DNA from 2 places in the Bacillus sp. z33 genome. Region 1 is predicted to be linked to the other one. Evidence: a T-box and tRNA genes for the amino acid it is inferred to sense, from the RefSeq annotation. Region 1 holds a T-box; the other holds one or more tRNA genes.
What was found. A T-box is a leader RNA that pairs with one kind of tRNA and senses whether it is charged. The one in region 1 lies ahead of ileS (isoleucine--tRNA ligase), so its partner is inferred to be a tRNA-Ile.
Positions count from the first base shown of each region.

Region 2: it has a tRNA-Ile gene. The T-box ahead of ileS (isoleucine--tRNA ligase) is inferred to sense a tRNA for this amino acid. The anticodon was not compared.

Region 1 covers NZ_JBZFQN010000002.1:617,599-620,926, reverse strand. Annotated here, with positions in the region: gene ileS (isoleucine--tRNA ligase) at 1-2,054, opposite strand, end outside; T-box leader at 2,126-2,360, opposite strand; gene AC4G3L_RS10065 (DivIVA domain-containing protein) at 2,435-2,947, opposite strand; gene AC4G3L_RS10060 (YlmH family RNA-binding protein) at 3,045-3,328, opposite strand, start outside.
Region 2 covers NZ_JBZFQN010000001.1:1,458,010-1,461,337, reverse strand. Annotated here, with positions in the region: tRNA gene AC4G3L_RS06950 (tRNA-Lys) at 1-68, shown strand, start outside; tRNA gene AC4G3L_RS06945 (tRNA-Leu) at 79-160, shown strand; tRNA gene AC4G3L_RS06940 (tRNA-Gly) at 170-244, shown strand; tRNA gene AC4G3L_RS06935 (tRNA-Leu) at 259-344, shown strand; tRNA gene AC4G3L_RS06930 (tRNA-Arg) at 363-439, shown strand; tRNA gene AC4G3L_RS06925 (tRNA-Pro) at 447-523, shown strand; tRNA gene AC4G3L_RS06920 (tRNA-Ala) at 536-611, shown strand; tRNA gene AC4G3L_RS06915 (tRNA-Met) at 641-717, shown strand; tRNA gene AC4G3L_RS06910 (tRNA-Ile) at 722-798, shown strand; tRNA gene AC4G3L_RS06905 (tRNA-Ser) at 807-899, shown strand; tRNA gene AC4G3L_RS06900 (tRNA-Met) at 945-1,018, shown strand; tRNA gene AC4G3L_RS06895 (tRNA-Asp) at 1,026-1,102, shown strand; tRNA gene AC4G3L_RS06890 (tRNA-Phe) at 1,170-1,245, shown strand; tRNA gene AC4G3L_RS06885 (tRNA-His) at 1,268-1,343, shown strand; tRNA gene AC4G3L_RS06880 (tRNA-Gly) at 1,349-1,422, shown strand; tRNA gene AC4G3L_RS06875 (tRNA-Ile) at 1,434-1,507, shown strand; tRNA gene AC4G3L_RS06870 (tRNA-Asn) at 1,519-1,593, shown strand; tRNA gene AC4G3L_RS06865 (tRNA-Ser) at 1,599-1,689, shown strand; tRNA gene AC4G3L_RS06860 (tRNA-Glu) at 1,693-1,764, shown strand; gene glgB (1,4-alpha-glucan branching protein GlgB) at 2,428-3,328, shown strand, end outside.

The DNA.
Region 1 (3,328 bases):
TTTAACTTAATAAGCATATACTGGTCCACTTCATGAAGATTTTCGTAAGAAACAGCGTCACGCTCTGCATTGAATCCGCTCAGGTTTCCAAGCAAGAATCTGAATGTATTTCGGATTTTACGATACACTTCAGATACTTGTTTCAGGATATTATCGGATACACGTACATCTGCTTGGTAATCAACGCTCGCAACCCATAAACGAAGAATATCAGCGCCCATTTGGTTAATAACTTTTAATGGATCAATCGTGTTACCTAGGGATTTACTCATTTTGCGGCCTTCTCCATCAAGTGTAAATCCATGGCTCAATACTTCCTTGTAAGGAGCTTCACCAGTAACAGCAACTGCTGTTATTAAGGAAGAGTTGAACCAACCTCTGTATTGATCAGAACCTTCAAGGTATAAGTCTGCCGGTCTTCTCAGATCTTGCCTTGCTTCAAGGACAGATTGATGGGAGGATCCGGAGTCAAACCATACATCCATAATATCTGTTTCTTTTGTAAATTGACCATTCGGGCTGCCTTCATGTGTAAATCCTTCCGGAAGAAGATCTTTTGCTTCTCTTTCAAACCAAATTGTGGATCCATAACTCGCGAATAAATCAGATACATGCTTAATGGTTTCATCTGTAATAATGGCTTCCCCATTTTCTGCATAAAACACTGGAATTGGTACGCCCCATGCACGCTGGCGGGAAATACACCAGTCTCCGCGATCGCGAATCATGTTATATAATCTGGTTTCTCCCCAAGCAGGAACCCATTTAGTTTCTTTGATTTGGTTTAATAGTTCTTCACGAATATTATCCACTGATGCAAACCATTGGTCAGTAGCACGGAAAATGGTCGGTTTTTTCGTTCTCCAATCATGCGGATAGGAATGTGTAATGAAATCAAGTTTTAACAAAGCACCAACTTCTTGAAGCTTATCCGTGATTTCTTTATTTGCTTTATCATAGAATAACCCTTCAAATCCAGGCGCTTCTGAAGTCATATGGCCTTTACCATCTACTGGACAGAGTACTCCAAGATTGTATTTTTGTCCTACGACAAAGTCATCTTCACCATGTCCTGGAGCCGTATGAACGCAGCCAGTACCTGCATCAGTTGTGACATGCTCTCCTAAAATGACCAATGACTCGCGATCATATAACGGATGTTTGGCAACTACATATTCCAGTTCAGCACCCTTAACAGTTTTCTCAACCTCAGCATTTTCCCATCCAAGTGTTTCTTTTACGGATGACAATAATGATTCTGCAACAATATATTTTGTCCCTTCCACATTTACAACTACGTAGTCAAGTCGTGGATGAACAGCAATCCCAAGGTTAGCCGGAATTGTCCAAGGGGTTGTTGTCCAAATAATAAACTTACTTCCCTCTTCGATAACACCTTTACCATTTGTTACATCAAATGCAACAAAGATTGATGCCGATTTCTTGTCATGGTATTCGATTTCCGCTTCTGCCAAGGCAGATTCACTTGAAGGAGACCAATAAACCGGTTTTAGCCCTTTATAGATATAGCCTTTTTTCGCCATTTCTCCAAAAACCTTAATTTGTTCAGCCTCATATTCCGGTTTTAGCGTAATATACGGATTTTCCCAATCACCTCTTACACCCAAGCGTTTAAACTGATTGCGCTGTTGATCGATTTGCGTATAAGCATATTCCTCACAAAGTTTACGGAACTCAGCAATTGTCATTTCCTTACGATTCACTTTTTTATTTTTCGTTAAAGCTGTTTCGATTGGTAAACCATGAGTATCCCAGCCCGGTACATACGGAGCATTGTATCCATTCATAGATTTGAAACGGACGATAAAATCCTTTAAAATTTTGTTCATCGCATGTCCAATATGGATGTTGCCATTCGCATATGGCGGTCCGTCATGCAGCACAAATTTGGGAAGGTCCTTTGTGCGCTCCTGTACTAATTTGTAGATATCTTTTTCTTCCCATTCCGCCTGGACTTCCGGTTCTCTTTTAGGAAGATTTCCACGCATAGGAAATTCCGTTTTAGGCATCAATAATGTGTCTTTAAATTCCATTACATTCACTCCTTAAGTTTCCGTTGAACATTAGTTACTCTATAAAATACAAAAAAGCCTCTTCATCCCGGTAAAGGGACGAAAAGGCTATATTTCCGCGGTACCACCCTTTTAGAATATTGACTCATCAATATTCCTCTTGGTATTCGTAACGTGAATGACCCGCCGCTTTTTAATGCCAATTACTTGGGTTCAAAAGCAGACTCAGGGATGATCTTCCATTCAGTTTCTTTTACCAGGCTCACACCTACCCCGGCTCGCTAAAAAAAGATTTTTCTGATGTACTGTTCCCGTCTTCGATTTAACTTTTCATTTTGATTTGATTTTTGATAAGATTTGTTAAAACATTATATTCAATAATTCACGAAAAAGTCAAGACCTTACATTTCTTCTTCATGCAGGTCGATGTCAAGTTCCGTGGCATCAACATCATATTTCAGAAGTTTATCCCAATCTTCACTGTTTAATAAATCAAGCTGGGCTTCAACAAGCATTTTAAAACGCATTCTGAATACTTTGGATTGCTTTTTAAGATCTTCAATCTCTATGGCAATCTTTCTTGCTTTCGATAAAGCTTCATTGACAATTCGGTCAGCATTTTTTTCTGCTTCCTTCATAATCAATTTAGCTTCTTTTTGAGAATTTCGTTTGACATCTTCTCCGGCTTCCTGAGCTATAACGATCGATTTATTTAATGTTTCTTCGATACTGGAGAAATGCTCAAGACGATGTTCCAACTCTTCAACTTTAGATTCCAGATCTTTCTTATCACGAAGGACCAACTCATAATCTTTAATGATTTGGTCAAGAAATTCATTTACTTCGTCTTCATCGTAACCTCGGAATCCTCTGCCGAATTCCTTGTTATGTATGTCTAGCGGTGATAATGGCATAGACTGCACCTCCGAATACTGATTCTTCTCTTAATCTTCTCTTAATTATTATACTATGCTTTCGACAGTAATGGTGATATTCCTTCTAAATTCCTGATTATTTTTGAATACCACACTTTATTTTCCATTTATCTTTCTTCGTTTTTCCATCGATAGAAAAAACTTTCATTCTACCTATTCCACGCGTGGATATTACATCACTTTCCCTAATTTCATAAGAATGATTATCAATCTGTTTCCAGTTTACCTTAACGCGTCCCTGCTGCACGAGTGTTTGGCTCTTTTGCCTGGAAATATTCGCAATTGCTGATAAAATGGTATCTAATCTCATAGAAGAAACCGTAACTTGACTTTCCTTCCATTGCTCAGTTACTCTCATGA
Region 2 (3,328 bases), on a different contig from region 1:
AGCTCAGTCGGTAGAGCATCTGACTTTTAATCAGAGGGTCGAAGGTTCGAGTCCTTCATGGCTCACCATTTACAATATGCGGGTGTGGCGGAATTGGCAGACGCACCAGACTTAGGATCTGGCGCCTTACGGCGTGGGGGTTCAAGTCCCTTCACCCGCACTTTATATCGCGGAAGTAGTTCAGTGGTAGAACATCACCTTGCCAAGGTGGGGGTCGCGGGTTCGAATCCCGTCTTCCGCTCCAATGCCAAGTTATATGCCGGGGTGGCGGAATTGGCAGACGCACAGGACTTAAAATCCTGCGGTAGGTGACTACCGTGCCGGTTCGAGACCGGCCCTCGGCACTAGTTTTTTGCAAGAATGCGCCCGTAGCTCAATTGGATAGAGCGTTTGACTACGGATCAAAAGGTTAGGGGTTCGACTCCTCTCGGGCGCGCCATTTTTTGCGGGAAGTAGCTCAGCTTGGTAGAGCACTTGGTTTGGGACCAAGGGGTCGCAGGTTCGAATCCTGTCTTCCCGACCATTTCAAAAATATGGGGCCTTAGCTCAGCTGGGAGAGCGCCTGCTTTGCACGCAGGAGGTCAGCGGTTCGATCCCGCTAGGCTCCACCATTCTAAATTTAAAATAGGATTCAATATTTGGCGGTGTAGCTCAGCTGGCTAGAGCGTACGGTTCATACCCGTAAGGTCGGGGGTTCGATCCCCTCCGCCGCTACCAAATAGGACCTTTAGCTCAGCTGGTTAGAGCAGACGGCTCATAACCGTCCGGTCGTAGGTTCGAGTCCTACAAGGTCCACCACAATATATGGAGGAATACCCAAGTCTGGCTGAAGGGACCGGTCTTGAAAACCGGGAGGCGGGTTAAACCGCGCGGGGGTTCGAATCCCTCTTCCTCCGCCATATATATATCATTAACATTAGATATATGAAACAAATTATCATTGTCGCGGGGTGGAGCAGTCTGGTAGCTCGTCGGGCTCATAACCCGAAGGTCACAGGTTCAAATCCTGTCCCCGCAATAGTAATGGTCCGGTAGTTCAGTTGGTTAGAATGCCTGCCTGTCACGCAGGAGGTCGCGGGTTCGAGTCCCGTCCGGACCGCCATTTTATAAAATGTTAGCTCATCGATTAAGTTTTGAGCAACATCATAGAAATTCAAAAGATACAAAACGGCTCAGTAGCTCAGTCGGTAGAGCAAAGGACTGAAAATCCTTGTGTCGGCGGTTCGATTCCGTCCTGAGCCACCATCTTTTAAAAAAATAACGTACGGCGGTTGTGGCGAAGTGGTTAACGCATCGGATTGTGGTTCCGACATTCGTGGGTTCGATTCCCATCAGCCGCCCCATAGATGCGGGTGTAGTTTAGTGGTAAAACCTCAGCCTTCCAAGCTGATGATGAGGGTTCGATTCCCTTCACCCGCTCCAAATTAAATTTCGGGCCTATAGCTCAGCTGGTTAGAGCGCACGCCTGATAAGCGTGAGGTCGATGGTTCGAGTCCATTTAGGCCCATATACCATTATTCCGTAGTAGCTCAGTGGTAGAGCACTCGGCTGTTAACCGAGCGGTCGTAGGTTCGAATCCTACCTGCGGAGCCATATATGGGGAAGTACTCAAGAGGCTGAAGAGGCGCCCCTGCTAAGGGTGTAGGTCGGGTAACCGGCGCGAGGGTTCAAATCCCTCCTTCTCCGCCATATGGCCCCTTGGTCAAGCGGTTAAGACACCGCCCTTTCACGGCGGTAACACGGGTTCGAATCCCGTAGGGGTCATTAAAAAAAACCATGTACAAATTAGTACATGGTTTTTTTATACCTTGCTTGAATCATCTATGTTATGAGAGAATGGAAAGTAGTGACAAAGGCTTTTCGCTTTTCATATTCAAAAACACCTTGAAGAATAATTACCTCCTATAAAGAATAAACTATTCCTTATATCCCCCAATCGATTTTTACAATCATATCCGTGAATTAACCCATTTCTGTTTACCAGTGCTCTTTATATTAGATATATGATTAATGAAAATTTAGTATATCTCAAATATATGCCATATGTTCTAAGTTTACTTCTGGGTCTTGAATTATTAGAATATTAAGGTTTATTATATATGAATACTATAATAAACAAATGTTCCTTCATGTATTCTGTAAAACCATGTTTTCAATCATATCTTCCCTTATAGCTTGTGACTATATGAGAACGTTTTATGATCATTTAGTTTTTTGGAATAAATATTTATATAAAATAATAGTATATAAGTTTCCAAATGCATTATATTGGATATATTATACTAATGACTGTTAATTTCTTTTACTAATTACAAATTATGGTGTAAAGAATTAATATAAGTTAATTTGACAATTATTGCATTTGCTTTAGTGACAGAATAAGTAGTTTAATTAGTATATTGAGAAAATTCCAGAAAGGGTGATAATATGCCTATAGCTATCCCGACAGACTATCAGGTTCATTTGTTTCATGAGGGTTCTCTTTATGATGCATATAAACTATTCGGCGCTCATTTAATTAGGATAAATGACCAGGTACATACAAGGTTTACGGTATATGCACCAAATGCCCGTCAGATACGCTTGGTGGGTTCTTTTAATAATTGGAAGGGGAAAGGATATGATTTTGAAAAGATTTCTGAACAGGGAATCTGGTCTATTTTAATAGATGAAAACCTGGAGGGCTCTATTTATAAATATGAAATTGAAGCTGCCTCAGGAGAAATTCTATTAAAGAGCGATCCATATGCTTTTTATTCAGAAATAAGGCCAAATACAGCTTCTGTTGTCTATCCTTTGGATGATTCATATAAATGGGGCGATGCTTCTTGGCTCAAGAAGAAAATAAGAAAAAATCAAGAAGATAGTCCGATGTTCATTTATGAGATTCACTCAGGAACATGGAGAAAACATATTCAAGAAGGGAAAGAATCTATCCCAAGCGAGGAATGCAGGATAGAAGAATATTATACATACCGAGACCTTGCTGATGAACTTATCCCTTATGTAGTTGAACAAGGCTTTACACATATAGAGTTGATGCCACTTACGGAACATCCATATGATGGTTCATGGGGGTATCAGAGTACAGGGTATTATTCCCCAACCAGCCGGTATGGAAGACCAGAAGATTTGAAATATTTCATTGATCAATGTCACCAGCATAATATAGGTGTATTGCTTGATTGGGTTCCTGGGCATTATTGCAAAGATGCTCACGGTTTATTTATGTTTGATGGATTACCAGTTTATGAATATTCTGACCAGAAACATAGAGAAAATCCAGTATGGGGTACAGCTAATTTTGACTTGGGTAAACCTGAAGTTC